Aromatoleum aromaticum EbN1: one gene and its partner. The protein of the gene in region 1 interacts with the protein of each later gene in a pairwise test. Links are inferred from orthologs where the notes say so. Each region holds a gene or a part of one and is shown in the gene's direction. Other genes may lie near its edges.

Region 1 (15,449 bases):
ATCCGCGTCGTGGTGCCGATTCCGTCGCGCATCCTCACTGCCGAGTCGCAGTATCTGCAGCTGACGCAGCCGGTCCCGGAAACGTTCGCGCGCCATGCCGAAGCAGTCCAGGAAGCGTACCGCGAATACCAGCAGCTCACGCTCGGCCGTACCGGGCTGAACCGCATCTACACGCTGACGCTGACGCTGACGCTGCTGCTCGCGCTGCTTGCGGCGGTCGCGGTCGCGTTCATCCTGTCACGCCGCCTCGTCGCGCCGCTGCTGATCCTCGCCGAAGGCACGCAGGCCGTCGCACAGGGCGATTTCAGCCCGCGCCAGGCGCTGCCGGCGCACGACGAGCTCGGTGTGCTGACGCAGTCGTTCAACCGCATGACGCGCCAGCTCGTCGAGGCGCGCGATTCCGCCGATCGCAACCGCGCCGCAGTCGAATCTGCGCGTGCCTATCTCGAAAGCGTGCTCGCGAACCTGTCGACCGGCGTGCTCGCGTTCGCCGGGGATGGTACATTGCGCGCCGCGAACGCCGGTGCGATGGCGATCCTCGAGGACGAGCTGACAGGTTTCGAGGAGGTGTCATTGGCGCAGTGGCCGCGCCACCAGAGTTTCCGCGACGCACTGCTGAAAGGTTTCGATGAGCATGACGGCGACTGGCACGAACAGGTGGACTTGCCCGGCGCCGACGGCAGCACGCAGACGCTGCTGATCCACGGTGCACGCCTGCCGACCGCTTCCGGCGGCGGCCTCGTCGTCGTTTTCGATGACATTTCCCGGCTGGTCGCCGCTCAACGGACTGCCGCCTGGGCGGAAGTCGCGCGCCGGCTCGCCCATGAAATCAAGAATCCGCTGACGCCGATCCAGCTGTCGGCCGAACGCCTCGCCTACAAGCTCGCCGACCGGGTCGATGCGGAAGGGCGCGAGATACTCGAACGGGCGACGCGCACGATCATCAACCAGGTCGAGTCGATGAAGAATCTCGTCAATGGGTTCCGCGATTATGCGAGACTGCCGGGCCCGGTCATCGGCAGCGTCGACCTCAATGCACTGATCGCCGAGATCCTGAATCTCTACGAGAGCTCGCCGGTGCATGTGCGCGCCGAGCTCGAGCGCGGCCTGCCTGCCGTGGCGGGCGATGCGACCCAGTTGCGGCAGGTCATCCACAATCTGCTCCAGAATGCCGAGGATGCGCTGGCCGAACAGGACGACGGCGTCGTGACGCTCGTCACGCGCGGGGAAGGGGACCACGCCGGGCTGCTGATACGGGACAACGGGCCGGGCTTCCCGGCAACTGTGCTGGCCCACGCGTTCGAGCCGTACTTCACGACGAAGAGCCGCGGGACGGGCCTCGGCCTCGCGATGGTGAAGAAGATCATCGACGAACATGGTGGAGAAATCCGCCTGATGAACAGAGACTCCGGGAGTGCCGAAGTCCGCATCCGCTTGCGGCTCGCACCCCAGACCAGCGACAAGTGACCCATGGCGAACATACTCATAGTTGACGACGAAGTCGGCATCCGCGAGCTGCTCTTCGAAATACTCAGCGACGAAGGGCACGACATCGTGCTCGCGGAGAACGCTGCCGCGGCTCGCACCGCGCGCAACGCCGCGCGCCCGGACCTGGTGCTGCTCGACATCTGGATGCCCGACACCGACGGCATCACGCTGCTGAAGGAGTGGTCCGCCAACGGGCAGCTGACGATGCCGGTGGTGATGATGTCCGGCCACGGCACGATCGACACCGCGGTCGAGGCGACGCGCATCGGGGCGATCGACTACCTGGAAAAGCCGATCGGCCTGCAAAAACTGCTCGCCGCGGTGAAGCGCGGGCTGCAGCGCCCGGCCGCACCGGGTGCGCCGTCGCCGCTGACGCTCGCCGCCTTTACCCGTTCGGTGCCGCTGCGCGAGCTGCAGCGGCTGATCCAGCAGGTCGCGGTGACTTCCCGCGTGCTGCTGTTGCGCATCGGCGCCGGCAGCCTCGCGGAGCTCGCGGGGCGCAGTTTCCAGGCAAAAGGGGCGCCTTGGCTGGATCTGTCCACGGTGTCGCCGCCGCTCGACGTCAACCAGCTGCAGGCCTGCCAGGGGGGCGTCCTGTTCGTGCCCGAACTGTCGCGGCTGGCGCGCACCCAGCAGAAGAACCTGGCGTTCGCGCTCGAGCGCCTCGAGCGCTACGACCTGCGCCTTGTCGTCGCGACCGACCACACGCTTGAGGCGCTGGTCCGCGAGGGGTGGGAGGAGTCGCTCGTCGCGCGGCTGTTCGAAGTCAGCCTCGCGCCGCCGTCGATCGCCGACGTGCGCGACGACCTGCCCGAACTCGCGGCACAGCTGCTGCTGCATCTGGTCGAGGCGGGCGAAGTGCCGCGGCGGCAGTTTTCGACCGGCGCGCTAAATACGTTGCGCGCACAGCCGTGGAGCGGTGGATACAACGAACTGCGCGCCGCGGTGAAGTCGCTCGCGCTCGGCACGCTCGACGAGGAGATCGGCATCGCCGACGTTCGGCGGCTGCTGATCCCCTCCACCGAAGGTCACGTCGGCGTGTCCCTGGACCAGCCTCTGCGCGAGGCGCGCGAGGCGTTCGAACGACTGTACTTCGAGCATCATCTGCGCCTCGAAGGCAGCAACATGACTCGGCTGGCCGAGAAAAGCGGGCTCGAACGCACCCATCTGTACCGCAAGCTCAAACAGCTCGGCCTGCAGGCCGGACGCCGGAGCGAGGAAAATTGAACCCGGCCAGCGGCACGAACTGCGGCTTCCCGGCCGCTGACGGGCGCGCCTCCGCAATGCGCTCCAGGAGATCCCGGCGGTGAAGATCATCATCCTCGGCGCCGGGCAGGTGGGCGCCTCGGTCGCGGAAAACCTCGTCTCCGAAGCGAACGACATCACCCTCGTCGACACCAACCCCGAGCACCTCGAAATCCTGCGCGACCGCCTGGAGCTGCGAACCGTGCTCGGCAACGGAGCGTCGCCTCAGGTGCTGCGCGACGCCGGTGCCGATGACGCGGACCTGTTGATCGCGGTGACGCAGTCGGACCAGACGAACCTCTGTGCGTGCCGCGTCGCGAAGACGGTGTTCAACCTGCCGACGCGTATCGCGCGACTGCGCTCGACCGATTTCGTCGAGCATCCGGAGCTGCTCAACAGCGACAACTTCGCGGTCGATTTCTCGATCTGCCCGGAGCAGATCGTCACCGACTACATCAAGCGCCTAATCGCATTTCCGGAAGCGCTTCAGGTGCTGGAATTCGCCGACGGCGTGCTCAGCCTGATCTGCGTCACGGCGTTCGAAGGCGGGCCGCTGGTGGGCCATCCGCTGAAGGCGTTGCGCTACCACATGCCGAATATCGAAGTGCGGATCGCGGCGATCTACCGCCATGGCGAACCGCTGATCCCCGAAGGGGATACGACGATCCTGCCCGGCGATGAAGTGTTCTGCCTCGCCGCGACGGTGCATATCCGCCAGGTAATGCGCGAGATGCGCCGCTCGGACCGGGTCACACGACGCGTCATGATCGCCGGCGGCGGCAACATCGGCCTGCGGCTCGCGCGTTCGATCGAGGGGGACTACAACGTCAAGGTGCTCGAAGTCGACAAGCACCGCGCCGAGGCGATCGCAACGCAGCTGAGGCGGGCGCTGGTGCTGCGCGGCGACACCACCGACGAGAAGCTGCTCGAGAACGAAGGCATCGACGAGGTCGACCTGTTCCTCGCGCTGACCAACGACGACGAAGACAACATCATGTCGACGTCGCTGGCGAAGCGGATGGGTGCGCGCCGCACCCTGGCGCTGATCAACCGCCGCAGCTACGCCGACCTGGTGCAGGGGGGGCCGATCGACATCGCGATCTCGCCGGCGCAGACCTCGATCGGCTCGCTGCTCGCGCACGTACGGCGCGGCGACGTGGTGGCCGTGCACAGCCTGCGTCGCGGCGCGGCCGAAGCGCTGGAGATCATCGCGCACGGCAAGGAGAAGGACTCGAACGTCGTCGGCCGCACGATCGAGAACATCGCGCTGCCGAAGGGCGCGACGATCGGGGCGATCGTGCGCGAGGAGCGGCGTCCCGACGGCAAGGTGATGCGGCGCGGCGTCGTCATTCCGCACCACGACACCGTGATCGAAGGCGGCGACCACGTGATCGTGTTCTGCACGCACAAGAAGCTCGTGCGCCAGGTCGAGAAGCTGTTCCAGGTCGGCTTCACGTTCCTGTAGATCATGCGCAGCTACTTCCCGGTCCTCAGCGCCCTCGGCCTGATCGTGACGATGTTCGGTGTGCTGATGGGGTTTCCGCTCGCGGTGTCGTTTTTCCTTGACGACGGCGCGACTCGCGCGTTCGATCACGCAGTGCTTCTGACCTGCGCAGTCGGGGTCGTGCTGTTGGCGCTGACGCGCCGCGTCAAGCGCGACCTGAAGCCGAGCGACGGCTTCCTGCTCGTCGCGCTGACGTGGGTCGTGACGCCGGTCTTCGGCGCGATTCCGCTGTTCGGCTATGTGCCCGGTCTGTCCGTCATCGATGCCTACTTCGAGGCGGTGTCGGGCCTGACCGCGACCGGGGCGACGATCCTCAGCGGCCTCGACCGGATGCCGATATCGATCAACCTGTGGCGCACCTTCATGCACTGGATCGGCGGCATGGGCGTCATCGTGCTGGTGGTTGCGATCCTGCCGCTGCTGGGGATCGGCGGCCGGCAGCTGTTCCGCGCCGAAGTGCCGACGCCGATGAAGGAGTCGAGCCTCACGCCGCGCATCACGGAGACGGCAAAAGGCCTGTGGACAGCCTACATCCTGCTCACTGCCGCCTGCGGGCTTAGCCTGTGGCTCGCCGGCCTCGACGGCTGGGAAGCGCTGATCCACGCGTTCTCGGTGACGGGCCTGGGGGGCTTCTCGAGCAAGGACGCCTCGCTCGGCCATTTCAACAGCGTGCCCGTCGAGATGGTCGCGATCACGTTCGCGCTGCTTGCGGGACTGAACTATGCGACGCACTACCTCGCGCTGGTGCGCCGCAGCGCGCGCCCGTACCTGTCCGATCCCGAATTGCCGTTCTATTTCGGCGTGCTGCTCGCGAGCGTCGCGGTGCTGACCGCCTATCTGATGAGCGTCGAGGCCCACGCCGGCTTCCTCAATACGCTGCGCTATGTCGCGTTTCATGTCGTGTCGATGTCCACGTCGCTCGGGCTCACGATCTACGACTACACGCTGTGGCCGATGTTCGCGCAGATGTGGATCCTGTTCCTCGGCAGCTTCATCGCCTGTTCCGGTTCCGCTGGCGGTGGCATGAAGATGATGCGGGCGATCATCCTGTACAAGCAGGTGTACCGCGAGATCGTCCGCTCGCTGCACCCGAATGCAGTGCATCCGGTGCGCCTGGGGAGCCAGCCGGTGTCGGAGGACATCCTGCACGCAGTGCTGGGTTTCAGCTTCATGTACATGGTGAGCATCGTCGCGTTGACGCTGGTGCTCACGGCCACCGGCCTCGACATCATCACCGCTTTTTCCGGGGTCGTCGCATGCCTCAACAACACCGGCCCCGGACTCGGTGCGATCGGCCCGGCGTCCAATTACGCCGGCCTCAACGATTTCCAGACCGCGACACTGGCGTTCACGATGATTCTCGGACGACTCGAAATCTTCACGCTGCTCGTCGTGCTGACGCCCGTGTTCTGGCGGCGCTGAGGCGGACCCGCCGCGCCATTGCAGGGCGGGGTCGGCATGACGCCGCAAAACGCGGATAATTGCGCTTTGCCTCGAACCGGCAGACTAAAGGACGTAACCGTGAGCCGTCTCCAGAACGATACTTTCCTGCGCGCGCTGCTGCGCCAGCCCACCGACTACACGCCGCTCTGGATGATGCGCCAGGCCGGGCGTTACCTGCCCGAATACTGCGAGACGCGGCGCCGCGCCGGCAGCTTCCTGGACCTGTGCAAGAGTCCGGCGCTCGCGTGCGAAGTCACGCTGCAGCCGCTGGCACGCTACGACCTCGACGCGGCGATCCTGTTCTCGGACATCCTCACGGTGCCGGATGCGATGGGACTGGGGCTGTACTTCGCCGAAGGCGAAGGCCCGCGCTTCGAGCGCCCGCTGCGCGACGAATGGGAAATCCGCAACCTGGTCGCGCCCGATCCGCACGCCGAACTGCAATACGTCATGGATGCGGTCGCCGAGATCCGCCGCGCGCTCGGTGGCAGCGTGCCGCTGATCGGTTTCTCGGGCAGCCCCTGGACGCTCGCCTGCTACATGGTCGAAGGCGGCTCGTCCGACGACTATCGCCGCATCAAGACCATGGCCTATACCCGGCCCGACCTGCTGCATCACGTGCTGCGCGTCACTGCCGACTCGGTCGTCGCCTACCTCAACGCGCAGATCGAATCGGGGGCACAGGCGGTGATGGTGTTCGATTCCTGGGGCGGCGTGCTGTCGGAAGCGGCTTATCGCGAGTTCTCGCTGCCCTACCTCGAGCGCGTCGTCGCCGGCCTGATCCGCGAGCGCGACGGCGAGCGTATACCGAGCATCGTGTTCACCAAAGGCGGCGGCCTGTGGCTCGAGAGCATCGCCGCGATCGGCTGCGATGCGGTCGGACTCGACTGGACAATGGATATCGGCCGTGCCCGCGCGCTCGTCGGGGACAAGGTTGCGCTGCAGGGAAATCTCGATCCGGCGATCCTGTTTGCACCGCCCGAAACGATTGCGACCGAGGCGAAGCGAGTGCTCGACGCGTTCGGCCCGCACCCCGGGCACGTGTTCAACCTCGGCCACGGCATCTCGCAGTTCACCCCCCCTGAGGCGGTATCGGTGCTCGTCGACACCGTGCATCAGCACAGCCGCAAATTGCGCGGCGGACGCTGAGCGCGGTATCGGAAACTGCCCCACCCCCCGGCCTGTCGCGCTGCGACGGGTGGTTTCCGTTCCCGGGAGCGGTGCCTTCACGACATCGGAGGCCCTGCGCCGAACGGCGGCTGTCAAGAAGAAAATATTTAGAAACAGCTTGACTTATGCACACTGTGCCGTTCCGGGCCGAAACTGTGCCACAAGCGCTCCCGATATTACGCTCCTAGAATAAGTCACTGAAAATCATGAAGAAAAATTTGCTCAGTGTTAAGGCAAAGTGACTGAATGGCTTGCTGCATACCGGATTCAGGGCGTTTCACCCAAGCTGTTCACAAAGTTATCCACAGAATATGTGGACAAGCCGCTTAACGGTAATCCGGTAGATACCAGCTTCGATTTTTCACGCCGCGACCTGACTGCTTCGGCAGGTTTTTGAGCGCACAAGAAAGACCCACGAAGGTCTGAATCAGACATGCGGATCGTTCGCGTTTCCCTGCCGGTTCCTCTGCCGCAGCTTTTTGACTACACGTCTGAAGATGCGACCGAAGGGGATGTCGGGCGTTGCGTCCGCGTGCCATTCGGGCGCGGCGAGAAGAGCGGCGTCATTGTCGCGATTGCAGACGATTCCGCGATCGAGGCCGCGCGGCTGAAAGCCGTACGCCACGTCCAGCGCGAAGTCGCGCCCCTGCCGCGCGACTGGCTCGAACTGGTCGCGTTCGTCGCGCGCTATTACCACGCGCCCCTCGGGGAAGTCATCGCGCTGGCGCTGCCGCCGGGCCTGCGCCGTGCGGACGCGGTCAGCGACCGCGAAGCGGATCCGCTGCTCGACGTCGGCGACGCAGGCCGCGCCGCGCTTGCGGTGCCACGGCGGCCAAGCCGGGCGCTCGCGCTGCTGCGCGATCTGGTCGCGCTCGGCGTCGTGCGGCACAGCGTGGTGCGGGCGCTGCCGTCCGGTGACGCGCTCGCCGACGCGCTGCGCCGCGGCTGGATCGTCCCCGTGCGGCGCACCAATCCCGCCGACGCCGCAGGTGAACTGCCGCAGCTGACGGCCGAGCAGGGTGCGGCGATCGACGCCGTGCTCGCCGCCGGCCCGGGCTTCGTGCCGTGGCTGCTGCAGGGGGTCACCGGCAGCGGCAAGACCGAGGTCTATCTGCGGCTTGCGGCCCGTACGCTCGAAGCCGGCCGCCAGGTGCTGATGCTGGTGCCGGAGATCGCGCTGACGCCACAGCTCGAAGCACGCGTCGCCGGCCGCTTCCCGTCCGCAACCGTGATCAGCCTGCATTCGGGACTCGCCCCCGGCGCGCGCTCGCGCGGCTTCGTGCAGGCGCTCGAAGGCCGCGCCGACATCGTGCTCGGCACGCGGCTGGCGGTGTTCGCCGCGCTGCCGCGGCTGGGGCTGATCCTCGTCGACGAGGAGCACGATGCGTCGTACAAGCAGCAGGAAGGGGTGCGCTATTCGGCCCGCGACGTCGCCGTGTGGCGCGCGCGGCAACGCGACGTGCCGATCGTGCTCGGTTCGGCGACGCCGTCGCTCGAGAGCTGGCAGCATGTGCGGGTCGGGCGTTACCGCGGCCTGCGCCTGTCCGTACGCGCGGTCGCGAGCACGCTGCCGGCGGTGCGCCGCATCGACACGCGGCGAGCGCGCCTCGACGAGGGGCTCAGCCCGGCGCTGCAGGCGGCGATCGGCGAGCGCCTTGAGCGCGGCGAACAGAGCCTCGTGTTCATCAACCGCCGCGGCTACGCGCCGGTGCTGTCGTGTCCATCCTGCAGCTGGGTGAGCCCGTGTCCGCACTGCTCGGCGAACCTCGTCGTGCATCTCGCCGACCGCCGGCTGCGCTGCCACCACTGCGGCTGCGACAGTGCGATCCCGCGCGTCTGTCCGGTGTGCGGCAACCAGGACATCCAGCCGTTCGGCCGGGGCACGCAGCGCATCGAGGCGCGGCTGGTCGAGCTTTTTCCTGACGCCCGCGTGCTGCGCGTCGACCGGGACTCGGCGCGCACGCGAAAGCAGTGGGAGGCGATGCTCGCGACGATCGCCGCCGGCGAGGCCGACATCCTCGTCGGCACGCAGATGATGGCGAAAGGGCACGATTTTCCGCGACTCACGCTGGTCGGCGTGGTCGGCGCCGACGCCTCGCTGCACGCGGCCGACTTCCGCGCGCCCGAGCGCCTGTTCCAGCAGCTGATGCAGGTCGGTGGGCGCGCCGGCCGCGCGCACCTGCCCGGCGAAGTGCTGATCCAGACCGAATACCCGGAACATCCGCTGTACCGCTGTCTGGTGCGCCACGACTTCGACGCCTTTGCCGCGCGTGCGCTCGACGAGCGCCGCCAGGCGGGGTTCCCGCCTTTCACCCATCAGGCGATGCTGCGCGCCGACGCGCCGGCGCTCGACGACGCGATGAAATTCCTCGCCCATGCTCGCCGCCTCGCGCAGGACAGCGCGCCCGAAGGACTGCAGGTGTTCGACGTCGTGCCGATGCGCATGACCCGTCTCGCGCGCCGCGAGCGCGCGCAGCTGCTCGTCGAGGCCGGGGAACGGGCGCTGCTGCAGGAATTCGTCGGCCGCTGGATCTGCGTCCTGCGCGCCCAGCGGCTGCCGCGCGACCTGCGCTGGCAGCTCGATGTCGACCCGCTGGAAGTGTGATCCGCGATGAAGCGGGCCGGCCGCAACTGCCCCGGTCTCAGCGGGGCTTCGTGCGCAGCGCAGCGTTCACCGCGTCGCGGTAACGTTCCAGCGCTTCGCTGCGGCACGTCGCGCTGACTCCCAGATCGCGCACCAGCCCGTCGCACAGGCCGTAGCACCAGCCGTGCAGCATCACCGGCTGGCCGCGTTCCCACGCTTCGCGCAGCACCGAAGTCTGGCTGATGTTGACGACCTGCTGCATCACGTTGAGCTCGCACAGCTGGTTGATGCGCTGCAGCGGATCTTCGATCGCCGCCAGCATCGTCTCGTGCAGGTCGCGCACGTCCTGCACGTGGCGCAGCCAGTTGTCGATCAGGCCGAGCCGGCTGTTGTTGAGCGCCGCACTCACGCCGCCGCAGCCATAGTGGCCGACGACGAGGATGTGCTTGACCTGCAGGACGTCGACGGCGTACTGGATCACCGACAGTGCGTTGAGATCGGTATGGACGACGACGTTCCCGACGTTGCGATGGACGAAGACCTCGCCCGGTGCGAGGCCGATGATCTGGTTTGCCGGCACACGGCTGTCGGAGCAGCCGATCCACAGGTATTGCGGCGACTGCTGGTTCGCGAGGCGGCGGAAATAGGCGGGATCCTCGCCGCGGATGCGCTCGGACCAGTTGCGGTTATTGGTGAACAGCTGATCGATTTCGTGCATCGTTTCGTCTCGGCAGTGATTAGGAGGGAGTCCAGATGTCGAGTGCTTCGAGCTGGCGGGTCGCCGCTTCGGCCCAGCCACGGTTCGCTGTCGGGTTGGCCGGGCTCGGGTGGAGGATGCGCGCGACGCGCAGCGGCCGGCCGGCGAGCACCTCCGCGGCACGGCTTTCCGCCCAGGCGCCGACCCCGATCACCCATTCCGGTTCCAGTGCATCGACGACGCGGCGCAAGTGTTCGTCGCAGGCCGCCAGCAGTGGCCCGGATTCGGCGGGTGGAAGCTTGTCCGGCGTGAGGTTGCGGCCTTCGGCGAAAAACGTCAGCGGGCAGTAGTTGGCGACGAAGTGGCTGGCGAAGAACGCTTCCGGCGTGCCGAAGCGTTCGCGGAACAGTCCCCACAGGCGGCGCCCGCTGACTTCGGAGCGCGGGCACGCGAAGCCCTCGACCGGACGCTTCGGGTTTTCCTCTGCTGGTTTGCCGATCGCGCCGGCCAGCCCGAGCCAGTCGCGCACCGCTGCGACTTCGCCGAACGGCACGCCGGTCTGGGTCATGCCGAACGGGCCCGGATTCATGCCGATGAACAGCACCCGCTTGGGCCCGGCGCCATAGCGGCGCAGATAGCTCTCGTGGATCGTCCACGCGTAGTCGAGCGGGTTGTAGACGTGGCTGACGGGGGGCGCGAAGCGCATGCCGTCGACTTCCCGGGCCAAGGTGCGGGCAGCGGCGATCAGGGTGCGGACGGAAGGGGCGGTCGTCATGACATGTGGCCTGTCAGGCGCGGCCCGGCATCACGGCGACCGCTTTCGCTTCGCCGTTCCACGGCGCAATCTTCAACAGCAGCAGCATGCCCGGAATGGCGAGGAAGAAACATGCCCAGAAGAAATCGTACCAGCCCATGCGCTCGACCAGCCAGCCGGCCGAGGCGTTGATGAACGTGCGCGGCATCGCCATCAGGCTCGTGAACAGCGCGAGCTGCGTCGCAGTGTAGGCGGGATGGGTCGTGCGCGCCATGTACGCGACGAACGCGGTCGTACCGAGGCCGACGCCGATCGCTTCGCCGCCGATGACGATCGCGAGCACCGCGAGGCGGCCCGCATCCGACGGCATCGGCCCGAGCCACGCGAGCCAGACGAAGCCGAGGATCGTGACGACCTGCACGAGGCCGAACAGCCACAGCGCGCGGTTGATGCCGAGCCGCAGCATCCACAGCCCGCCGAGGATGCCGCCGATCACCGACGGCCACAGGCCGGCGTTCTTCGCGACGATGCCGATGTCGGTCTTGCTGTAGCCCATGTCCAGATAGAACGGCGTCGCGAGCGCGGTGCACAGCGAGTCGCCGAGCTTGTAGAGGAACAGGAACGCGAGCACGAGCAGCGCCGACCGCAGGCCGTGGCGGCCGAAGAACTCGCGGAACGGCTCGACGACGGCCGCGCGCAGCGTCCGCGGCGTGCCCGCGGCTTCGCGCGGCTCGTTCGAGAAGACCGTCATCGCGACGCCCGGCAGCATGAACAGCGCGGTGATCACGAACACCGGCCCCCACGCGAGGTGGTCGGCGAGGATCAGCGACAGCGAGCCGGGCACGAGGCCGGCGACCCGGTATGCGTTCACGTGGATCGCGTTGCCGAGGCCGAGCTCGATCTCGGGGAGGATTTCGCGCCGGAAGGCGTCGAGCGCGATGTCCTGCGTCGCCGACAGCAGCGCGATCGCGGCGGTCAGCCCGACGACGAGGCCGAGGTCGGTGACCGGCGACAGCTGGCCGAGCCACGCGATCGCGGCGACCAGCCCGAGCTGCGACACCAGCATCCAGCCGCGGCGCCGGCCGAGCCACGGCAGGATGCCGAAGCGGTCGAGCAGCGGTGCCCACAGGAACTTCCAGGTGTAGGGGAACTGGATCAGCGCGAACGCGCCGATCGCTTTCAGCGACAGGCCTTCGGTCTTCAGCCAGGCCGGCACAAGGTTCAGCAGCAGGTACAGCGGCAGCCCCGACGCGAAGCCGGTGAAGATGCAGATCAGCATGCGACGGTTCAGCAGGACTTCGAGCCAGGCGGGGCGGCGCAATTCGGACACGAGGGGACACTCGGCGAAGGGTGGCGGGCATTATCCCAGATTGCGCCAGCGATCCGCGTTGCCGTAATGCGGAGGCGACGACCGAAAGCCGGTCAGGCGGTCCGCCACACGCTGCGCAGCAAATTTTCCACGACGTCCGCGGTCACCGGGCGGCTGAAATGGAAACCCTGCAGCTCGTCGCAGCCGAGTTCGCGCAGGCGCGCGACCTGGACCGCGGACTCGACCCCTTCGGCGATCACCGAAAGCCCGAGGTTGTGCGCGAGCGACACTGCAGCGGCGACGATCATCGTGTCGTTCGCATCGTGCTCGATGTCGGAAATGAAGGAGCGGTCGATTTTCAGGTGGTCGAGCGGAAACAGCTTGAGATAGGACAGCGACGAGTGCCCGGTGCCGAAATCGTCGATCGCGATGCGCACGCCGAGATTCTTCAGCGCCTGCAGCAGCGCGACCGCTTCGTCCGGGTTGTCCATGACCGCGCTTTCGGTGATTTCGAGTTCCAGCAGCCCGGGGCGCAGGCCGCTCGCCGCAAGTGTCGTCCACACCGTGTCGACGAGGCATTTTTCGCGCAGCTGGCGCACCGACAGGTTGACCGAGATGCGCAGCTCCGGCAGTCCCGCATCGAGCCACTGTCGCGCCTGCCGGCAGGCCTCGCGAAGAACCCACGTGCCGATCTCGACGATGACTCCCGTTTCCTCGGCCAGCGGGATGAAGCGCAGCGGCGCGATCAGCCCGTCCTGCGGGTGACGCCACCGCACCAGCGCTTCCAGCCCGGTGAGATGCCCGTGGCGCGAGTCGAACTGGGGCTGGTACCACAGCTCGAATTCGCCGCGTGCGACAGCGCCGCGCAGCTTGCGCTCGAGATCCAGCCGCGCGGTCGCGGCACGGTTCATCTCGTCGGTGTAGAACTGGAACTTCGCGCGCCCCGCGGCCTTGGCGTGATACATCGCGGTGTCGGCGTTGCGCATCAGCGCCGCCGGGTCGGCGCTGTCGTCGGGAAACAGGCTGATGCCGATCGACGCCGTCGTATGAAGCTCGGTGGTGTCGACGCAATACGGGGCGGAGAGCTGCGCGAGCAGCTTCGCCGCGACGTGCGTGACGTCGTGGGCGCCGCCGATGCCTTGCAGCACGACGACGAATTCGTCGCCGCCGAGGCGCGCGACGGTGTCCGTTTCGCGCACCGCGTCCCGCAGGCGCCGCGCGACCTGCTTCAGCAGTTCGTCACCGACGGGATGGCCGAGAGAGTCGTTGATGTGCTTGAAGCGGTCCAGATCGAGGAACATCACCGCCAGTCGCTGCCCGTTGCGCCGTGCCTCGGCGACCGACAGCTGCAGTCGGGCGGTCAGTGAGAAGCGGTTCGCGAGGCCGGTCAGGGTGTCGTGGTAAGCCAGATGCTGGATATCCGCCTCGGCGCGCTTGCGGGCGGTGATATCCGAGAAAATCGCGATGAAATGCGTGATCTCCCGCGTCTCGGGGTCGCGCACGCCGTTGATCATCAACGTGCGCGGGTAGCGCTGCCCGCCGCAGCGCACGCCTGTCGTTTCCCCCGACCACGAACCGTGTTCGCCGACGATCGCCCACACGGTGCGCGAATCCGGCCCGCCTGCGCCCTCGCCCTCCTCGCCGCTGTCCCCATCGTCGCTGCCGGGCCGGAAGCACGTGCCTTGTGCGGCGGTTGCCGCGATCCCGGTGATCTCGGTGTAGGCAGGGTTGACCGAAACGATGCGATGGCCGAGGTCGGTGATGACGATCGCCTCGCGGCTGTTCTCGAACACCTTGTCCGCGAGCTGGAGCCGCTCCTTGTCGCGCTTGCGGGCTGTGATGTCGGTGTAGGTCGTGACGAAACCGCCCTGCGGCAGCGGCCGACCCTGAATGAGCAGTACCGTGCCGTCGCGCCGGCGGCGCTCGAAGCTGTGGGGAGCCGGATGAAGCGCACGGGCGAGAAGACTGGCGACGACCTCGTCCGGGTCGCCGGGGCCGTACTCGCCGCGCGCCGCATTGTAGCGGAACAGCGTCTCGAGCGACGGCAGGCTGCCGGCGAACAGGTGCGGGGGGAAATCGAGCAGGCGCTTGAATTCCTCGTTGCACGCGACAAGCTGCAGCTCGCGGTCGACGAGCGACACGGCGCACGGAATGCTGTCGAGGATCGTCTCCAGCATCGCCGCCCGCTGCACCACTTCGTTTTCGCCGGAGTTGTCCGCGGCGATGCCGGCATCGGCCGTCATGAAGATGCCCGGCTTGGCTGGGCCGGAAAGTCGCCCGGCAGCGGGTGCCTCGCGGCGGCGACGGGAGCGGCGAGATATTGCTGTCCTGCGGCGAGCAGCGCCGCCAGCGTCAGCACTCCGGTGCCAGAACCGGCAGTGGCGGGCGCGGGAGTTTCCGGGGTGTCGCTCTCGATGGCAGCCGTACCTGAGGCGAGCGCGAGACCGGCTGGTGCAACGAGGACGATGGACAATGCGGATGAAAGGAGAACCGTCTTGTGCGAAAACATGCCGGGAGGTTATGAGCGGTTGGGAGTATTGCGATCCGGAGCCCATCCGCGCAGGACCAGCCCAGTTTGGGGAGATTCTGACAGCCAGTCTCCAGGCTTACAATCCTGCGCTGCAACGATACGCTGGCGTATGGGATTGCCTGCCGACACCAGGGGGTTCGGGAAAGCGGGGTTCGCGGCACTCCCTGGTCCCCGCGGCCGCGTTGTACGGCCGCGCCCGGCGGTCAGTTCAGTCGGGGCGGCCGAGGCGATACACGGCGACGCTGGCAAGGAAGTTGGGCTCTTCCTCGATCAGCGTGCTCTCGTCGAAAGCCAGTCGCTCGCGCACGACGATGCCGTTCATCGCGCACAGCGCGTCGAAGTCGGCGATCGTGAAGAAGCGCACGTTCGGCGTGTTGAACCACTGGTGCGGCAGGCTTTCCGATACCGGCATGTGACCGTTGAGGATGCTCTGGCGGTGGCGCCAGTAGCCGAAGTTCGGAAAGCTGACGACCGCTTCGCGCCCGACGCGCAGCATCTCGGCGAGGATTCCCTGGGTGTTGTGCATCGCCTGCAGCGACAGGCTCATGATGACGTGGTCGAAGAAGCCGTCCTCGAGGCCGGCGAGGCCTTTTTCCATGTCCATCTGGATCACATTGACGCCGTTGCGGATGCAGGTCCGCAGCTTGTCCGCGTCGTTCTCGACACCGTACCCCTGCACCTGGCGGACGTCGGCGAGGTGCCTGAGCAGGCTGCCGTCGCCGCAG
Region 2 (6,785 bases), 600 kb from region 1 along the record:
GGCTCGTCGAGGATGTAGAGGGTACGGCCGGTGTCGCGTTTCGACAGCTCGAGCGCGAGCTTGACGCGCTGCGCTTCGCCGCCCGAAAGCGTCGTCGCGCTCTGCCCGAGGCGAATGTAGCCGAGGCCAACGTCCACGAGCGTTTCGAGTTTGCGCGCGACCGCTGGAACGGCGCGGAAGAACTCCAGCGCGTTTTCGACCGTCATGTCGAGCACTTCGAAGACCGTCTTGCCCTTGTAGCGGATTTCCAGCGTCTCACGGTTGTAGCGCTTGCCGTGGCAGACGTCGCACGGCACGTACATGTCGGGCAGGAAGTGCATCTCGACCTTGATCAGCCCGTCGCCCTGGCAGGCTTCGCAGCGCCCGCCCTTGACGTTGAACGAGAAGCGCCCCGGCCCGTAGCCGCGCGCACGCGCTTCGGGCACGCCGGCAAAAAGTTCGCGCACGGGGGTCAGCAGGCCGGTGTACGTCGCCGGATTCGAGCGCGGCGTCCGGCCGATCGGCGACTGGTCGACACTGATGACCTTGTCGAAGAACTCCAGCCCGTCAACTGACGTATAGGGGGCGGGCTCGGCGTTCGATCCGTAAAGATGCTTCGCCGCGATCGCATACAGCGTGTCGTTGATCAGCGTCGATTTGCCCGAGCCTGAAACGCCCGTCACGCACGTGAGCAGGCCGACCGGCAGCTCCAGGACGACATCCTTGAGGTTGTTCCCGCTGCAGCCGCGAAGTCTGAGCATGCGTTCCGGATCGGGTGCAGTGCGCCGCCGCGGGCTCGGGATGGCAAGGCGTCCCGCGAGGTACGCGCCGGTCAGCGACGTCTCGCTGGCGAGGATTTCCGCCGGCGTACCGCGGGCGACGATCTCGCCGCCATGCACGCCGGCGCCCGGGCCCATGTCGACGACGTAGTCGGCCGAGCGGATCGCGTCCTCGTCATGCTCGACGACGATCACCGTGTTGCCGAGGTCGCGAAGCTGGCGCAGCGTGCCGAGCAGCCGGTCATTGTCACGCTGGTGCAGGCCGATCGACGGCTCGTCGAGCACGTACATGACGCCCGTCAGGCCCGAACCGATCTGGCTCGCGAGGCGGATGCGCTGGGCTTCGCCCCCCGACAGCGTATCGGCCGAGCGATCGAGCGACAGGTAGTCGAGCCCGACGTTGATCAGGAAGCTCAGGCGGTCCGAGATTTCCTTGACGATCTTGCCGGCGACGAGCCCGCGGTGGCCGCTCAGCGAAAGCTCGTCGAAAAAGCGTTTGCAGTCGCCGAGCGGCATCCGGCCCACGGCATGGATCGGCTGACCGCCGATCAGCACGTTGCGGGCTTCGGTGCGCAATCGCGTGCCCACGCAGCCGGGGCACGGGTGCGTTGCGCGGTACTTGGCGAGTTCCTCGCGCACTGCTGTCGAATCGGTTTCGCGATAGCGCCGCTCGAGGTTCGGGATGATCCCTTCGAACGGATGTTCCTTGGTGACCGTACGCCTGTTGTCGGAGAGATAGCGGAAGGGGATTTTGCGCCGCCCGGAACCGTGCAGCACGACTTCGCGCACTTCTTCGGGCAGCTCGCTGAACGGTGTATCGACGTCGAAACCGTAATGCGCCGCAAGGCTCGCGAGCATCTGGAAGTAGAACTGGTTGCGCCGGTCCCAGCCGCGGATCGCGCCGGCCGACAGCGACAGATCGGGATGCACGACGACGCGGGCAGGATCGAAGAAATCGACCTGGCCCAGACCGTCGCACTTCGGGCACGCGCCGGTGGGATTGTTGAACGAAAACAGGCGGGGTTCGAGTTCGGCGAGCGCGTAGCTGCAGACCGGGCACGCGAAGCGTGCGGAAAACAGGTGCTCGACGCCGCTGTCGATCTCGACTGCGATCGCGCGACCGTCGGCATGGGTCAGCGCCGTCTCGAAGGATTCGGCGATGCGCCCGCGCTGGTCGCCGCGCACCTTGAGCCGGTCGATGACCACCTCGACCGTGTGCCGCCGGCCTTTCTCGAGCGCGGGCAGGGCGTCGAGTTCGCTGACCGCGCCATCGACGCGCACGCGCACGAAGCCCTGCGCGCGTAGTTCGGCGAACAGGTCGTGCTGCTCGCCCTTGCGGTACGCGACGACCGGCGCGAGGATCATCAGCCGCGTGTCCTGCGGCAGCGCCAGCACGTGATCGACCATCTGCGAGACCGTCTGCGCTTCGAGCGCCTGGTCCGGGTGGTCCGGGCAGTGGGGCGTGCCGGCGCGCGCGTACAGCAGGCGCAGGTAGTCGTGGATCTCGGTGACAGTGCCGACAGTCGAGCGCGGATTGTGGCTGGTCGCTTTCTGCTCGATCGCGATCGCCGGCGAAAGCCCCTCGATCAGGTCGACATCGGGCTTCTCCATCAGCTGCAGGAACTGCCTCGCGTAGGCCGAAAGCGACTCGACGTAGCGGCGCTGGCCTTCGGCGTACAGCGTGTCGAACGCGAGCGAGGACTTGCCCGATCCCGACAGGCCGGTGATCACGGTCAGCCGGTTGCGCGGCAGGTCGAGGCTGATGTTCTTCAGGTTATGGGTGCGGGCGCCGCGGATGCGGATTTCGTCCATGGGGCGGGGGAATTGCCGGAGGGGGAACGCGCCACTATACGAGAGAACACCGGTCGATCCAAACTGGATGACGGCGAATGCTAGAATCGCCGCTTTGATCCGCCACGTCCCCCTAATGTCCCGATTCGAGCACGATTCCATGACCCCCGCGGAGAAGCGGGCCGGCATGAGCCTCGCGGCGATTTTCGCGCTGCGCATGCTCGGCCTGTTCCTGATCCTGCCGGTGTTCGCGGTTCATGCCCACGAGATTCCCGGCGGGGACGACCTGACGCTCGTCGGGCTGGCGATCGGCGCATACGGGCTGACGCAGGCGTTCCTGCAGATCGCCTACGGCGCCGCATCCGACCGTTTCGGCCGCAAGCCGGTGATCGTGTTCGGCCTGCTGCTGTTCGTCATCGGCAGCGCCGTGGCCGCCTTGGCCGACAGCATCTACATCGTGATCGTCGGCCGGGTCCTGCAGGGCGCGGGCGCGATTTCCGCCGCCGTGACCGCGCTCGCCGCGGACCTCACGCGCGACCAGCACCGCACCAAGGTGATGGCGATGATCGGGTCGAGCATCGGCCTGGTGTTCGCGATTTCGATGGTCGCGGCGCCGCTGCTCTACACGATGGTCGGCATGAGCGGGATTTTCTGGCTGACCGCGGTGCTGGCCTTCCTTGCGATCGGCGTCGTCGTCTACGTCGTGCCGACGGTGCCGGTCATTCCGCGCGCCGCCGGCGGCAGGCTCGTCGATGTCCTGCATAACGGGCAGCTGATGCGACTGAACGTCGGCGTGTTCGCGCTGCACCTGATCCAGACCGCGATGTGGGTGCTGGTGCCCGCCGCGATCGTCGCCGGCGGCGCATTGCCGCTGCCCGAGCACTGGAAAGTGTATCTTCCCGCGGTGCTGCTGTCGTTCGCGTTGATGGTGCCGGCGGTGATCGTCGCCGAGCGCCGCGGCATGATGAAGGTGATCTTCAATGCGGCGATCGCGCTGCTCGTCGTCGTGCAGCTCGGCCTGTATGCGTTCGGCGACAGCCTGCTGGCGCTCGGCTTGTGGCTGACGCTGTTTTTCGTCGCCTTCAACGTGCTCGAGGCGGTCCTGCCGTCGTGGATATCGAAGATCGCGCCGGCCCACGCGCGAGGCACTGCGCTCGGCGTCTACAATACGCTGCAATCCGTCGGTCTCTTTCTCGGCGGGATGCTCGGCGGCTGGATCGCGCAGAACTACGGACCGTCGGCCGTCAACCTGGCCTGCGGGTTGCTCGCGCTGGTCTGGCTGATGGTAGCGGCGACAATGAACTCGCCTCCCCGTCGTGCCGTGGCTCCGGTGGCACGTTAACCCCTACATGAGGAGAATCGCATGGCATCCCTGAACAAAGTGATCCTGATCGGCAATCTCGGCAAGGATCCCGAAACACGCTATGCCCCCAGCGGCGATGCGATCTGCAACATCACGGTGGCGACGAGCGAAACCTGGAAGGACAAGGCGACCGGCGAAAAGAAGGAGCAGACCGAATGGCATCGCGTCGTGTTCTTCGGCCGGCTCGCCGAAATCGTGGCGCAGTACCTGCGCAAGGGCAGCCAGATCTACGTCGAAGGCCGGCTGCAGACGCGCAAGTGGCAGGACAAGGAAGGGCAGGACCGCTACACGACCGAGATCCGCGGCGACGAGATGAAGATGCTCGGTTCGCGTCAGGGCGCGGGTGATGCATCGGGTCGCCAGTACGACGCGGGCGGCTACGACGCGCCCGCCGCGTCGCGCCCGAGCCCGCAACCGGCCGCCCCGGCGAAGGCTCCGACGAAGAGCAGCGGCGCCGGTTTCGGCGATTTCGACGACGACATTCCGTTCTGACATCCGGCTTTGACGCGGTGTCGACCGTCCGCAAGGGCGGTTTTTCCTTTCGCTCAGCTGCCCAGCGCCTGGCGCATCCGCTCAAGCGCTTCGGTAAGCAGCGTTCGGGTGCAGCCGAAATTCAGGCGCACGAACCCGGGCATTCCGAACGGCGCGCCGTCGGACAGGCCGACGCCGGCGGCTTCGAAGAACTTCGCCGGGTCTTCGAGCCGGGCACCGCGGCAGTCGATCCACGCGAGGTAAGTCGCCTGCGGTCGTGCCGCCTCGATTCCCGGCATCGTGTCGATCGCGGCCATCACGATGTCGCGGTTGCCGCGCAGGTAGTCGAGCAGCGCCGTGCGCCACGGCCCGCCGTCGCGGTAGGCCGCTTCGGCGGCGACCATCCCGAGCACGTTCGGATGCGGCACGATGCCATGCATAGCGTGACGAAAGCGCCGCCTCAGGCTGCTGTCCGAAATGACGGCGAAAGCACAGTACAGCGCGGGGATGTTCCACGTCTTCGACGGCGCCATCAGCGTGATGGTGCGTTGCGCGACCGACGCATCGAGCGCGGCGATCGGGACGTGCGGGGCGTCGTCGTCGAGCACCAGGCCGCAGTGGATTTCGTCGGAACAGATCGTCAGGTCGTGCCGCTCGGCGAGGTCGGCGAGCCAGCGCAATTCGTCCCGGTCGAACACGCGGCCGACCGGGTTGTGCGGGTTGCACAGCATCAGCAGGCGGCTGCGCGGGCTCAGCGCGGCTTCGAACGCGTCGCGATCCCAGCGCCAGCGACCGTCGGCGAAGGCGAGCGGACGCGTCACGAGGCGACGATCGCTGTTGCCCGGCGCAGCGAGGAACGGCGGGTAGACCGGCGTTGCGGTCAGCACTTCGTCGCCGGCTTCGCCAGTGATGCGGCAGGCGAGATTGAAGCCGGTCACGACGCCGGGCAGCCACACCAGCCAGTCCGGTTCGATCCGCCACCCGTGGTCGCGCGCGAGGCCTTCGATCACCGCTTCGACCAGGCCGGGCCAGGCGTCGGTGTAGCCGAAGACGCGGTGGTCGAGGCGGCGCTGCAGCGCTTCGACGACCGGCGGCGGCGCGGCGAAATCCATGTCGGCGACCCACAGCGGAAGGATGTCGCGCCCTGCATAGCGTCCCCATTTTTCGCCAGGAACGCGGCGCCGGTCTATCGGGGTGTCGAAATCGAAAATCGGATTCATCGTCGTCGGTCCTGGTGCGATGCCGGGCCTTTGTCCCGTGCAGCGGATACAATTGCGGAAAACTACCCGAATGTGCAGGAGGAAGACAACGTGCAGCACGTCACCGCCCACCCCGACGGCATTCTTGCGGTCGATGCCGGCTACGGCCGGCCCGGCGTCGCGGCGATCCACCTGGTCATCCATCAGGGGCACGCCGCAGTGATCGACGCCGGCACGAACGCGTCCGTGCCGCGCGTGCTCGGTGCCCTCGTCGCTGCCGGCATCCCTCCCGAAAACGTCGACTGGGTGATCCTCACCCACATTCACCTCGACCACGCGGGCGGCGCGGGCAGCCTGATGTGCGCGTTTCCGAACGCCAGGCTGGTCGTCCATCCGCGCGGCGTGCGCCATATGGTCGACCCGGCGAAACTGTGGGAAGGCACTTCCGCCGTGTACGGTGCGGAGCGGGCGTTCGCGCTATACGGCCGGCTCGCGCCGGTGCCGCCGGAGCGTATCGTGGCCGCCGCCGATGGCACGGAAATCGATCTCGCGGGGCGCCGCTTCCTCGTCCTCGAGACGCCGGGACATTCGCGGCATCATATCTGCGTGTGGGACGAGACGGCGCGCGCGTTTTTCACCGGCGACACGTTCGGGCTTTCCTACCGCGAACTCGACGTCGACGGCCGCGCGTCGATTTTCCCGACGACGACGCCGACGCAGTTCGATCCCGACGCGCTGCATGCGTCGATCGACCGCCTGCTGAGTTTCTTCCCCGAGACGATGTATCTGACCCACTACAGCCGCGTGACCGACGTCGAACGCCTCGCCGCGGACCTGCACCGCCTGATCGGCGCGCATGTCGCGGTCGCGGAGGCGGCGCGGGGCGAAGGCGTCGCACGTCACGTCGAGATCCTCGCGGGACTGGAGCAGATCGTGCGCGAAGAGGCCGAGCGCCAGGGCTGGACACACCCCGAAGCGGAAGTGCTCGAGCTGTTCCGGCAGGACCTGGAACTCAATGCGCAAGGGCTCGGAATATGGCTCGATTTCACCGCCGGGAAGGAGCCGGCGCCGACGCAGTAGTGTCGCCTGCGCCGAGGGCGCTCACGGCGTGGGGGTGCTCAAGGCGTGGGGGCCTCGATCTGCGACATCAGTGCAGCATGCTTCTCCCGCGCGAGCGTGTCACCCTGCTGGGCCGCCTGCAGG

What was found.
Region 2: the proteins of EBN1_RS07930 (region 1) and ssb interact in binary tests that used the Escherichia coli proteins (3 or more experiments, as listed by UniProt). The link is inferred for Aromatoleum aromaticum EbN1 from one-to-one orthologs.

The regions. Positions count from the first base shown.
Region 1 is NC_006513.1:1,669,711-1,685,159, reverse strand. Bases 6,919-9,869 are described here. They hold EBN1_RS07930 (primosomal protein N'), read left to right. Parts: upstream 6,919-7,283; coding sequence 7,284-9,455; downstream 9,456-9,869. Other genes in these bases: can (carbonate dehydratase), read right to left, coding at 9,493-9,869. In the rest of the region: EBN1_RS07955 (sensor histidine kinase), read left to right, coding at 1-1,467; EBN1_RS07950 (sigma-54-dependent transcriptional regulator), read left to right, coding at 1,471-2,715; Trk system potassium transporter TrkA, read left to right, coding at 2,795-4,198; EBN1_RS07940 (TrkH family potassium uptake protein), read left to right, coding at 4,202-5,659; hemE (uroporphyrinogen decarboxylase), read left to right, coding at 5,759-6,829; more of can, read right to left, coding at 9,870-10,152; EBN1_RS07920 (uracil-DNA glycosylase family protein), read right to left, coding at 10,172-10,906; EBN1_RS07915 (AmpG family muropeptide MFS transporter), read right to left, coding at 10,920-12,215; EBN1_RS07910 (putative bifunctional diguanylate cyclase/phosphodiesterase), read right to left, coding at 12,308-14,437; EBN1_RS07905 (hypothetical protein), read right to left, coding at 14,434-14,667; methionine biosynthesis protein MetW, read right to left, coding at 14,933-15,449.
Region 2 is NC_006513.1:2,276,293-2,283,077, forward strand. Bases 2,666-5,658 are described here. They hold ssb (single-stranded DNA-binding protein), read left to right. Parts: upstream 2,666-3,912; coding sequence 3,913-4,404; downstream 4,405-5,658. Other genes in these bases: EBN1_RS10865 (MFS transporter), read left to right, coding at 2,710-3,891; EBN1_RS10875 (MalY/PatB family protein), read right to left, coding at 4,458-5,603. In the rest of the region: excinuclease ABC subunit UvrA, read right to left, coding at 1-2,570; EBN1_RS10880 (MBL fold metallo-hydrolase), read left to right, coding at 5,694-6,662; EBN1_RS10885 (tetratricopeptide repeat protein), read right to left, coding at 6,701-6,785. UniProt on the Escherichia coli protein: Plays an important role in DNA replication, recombination and repair. Binds to ssDNA and to an array of partner proteins to recruit them to their sites of action during DNA metabolism. Acts as a sliding platform that migrates on DNA via reptation.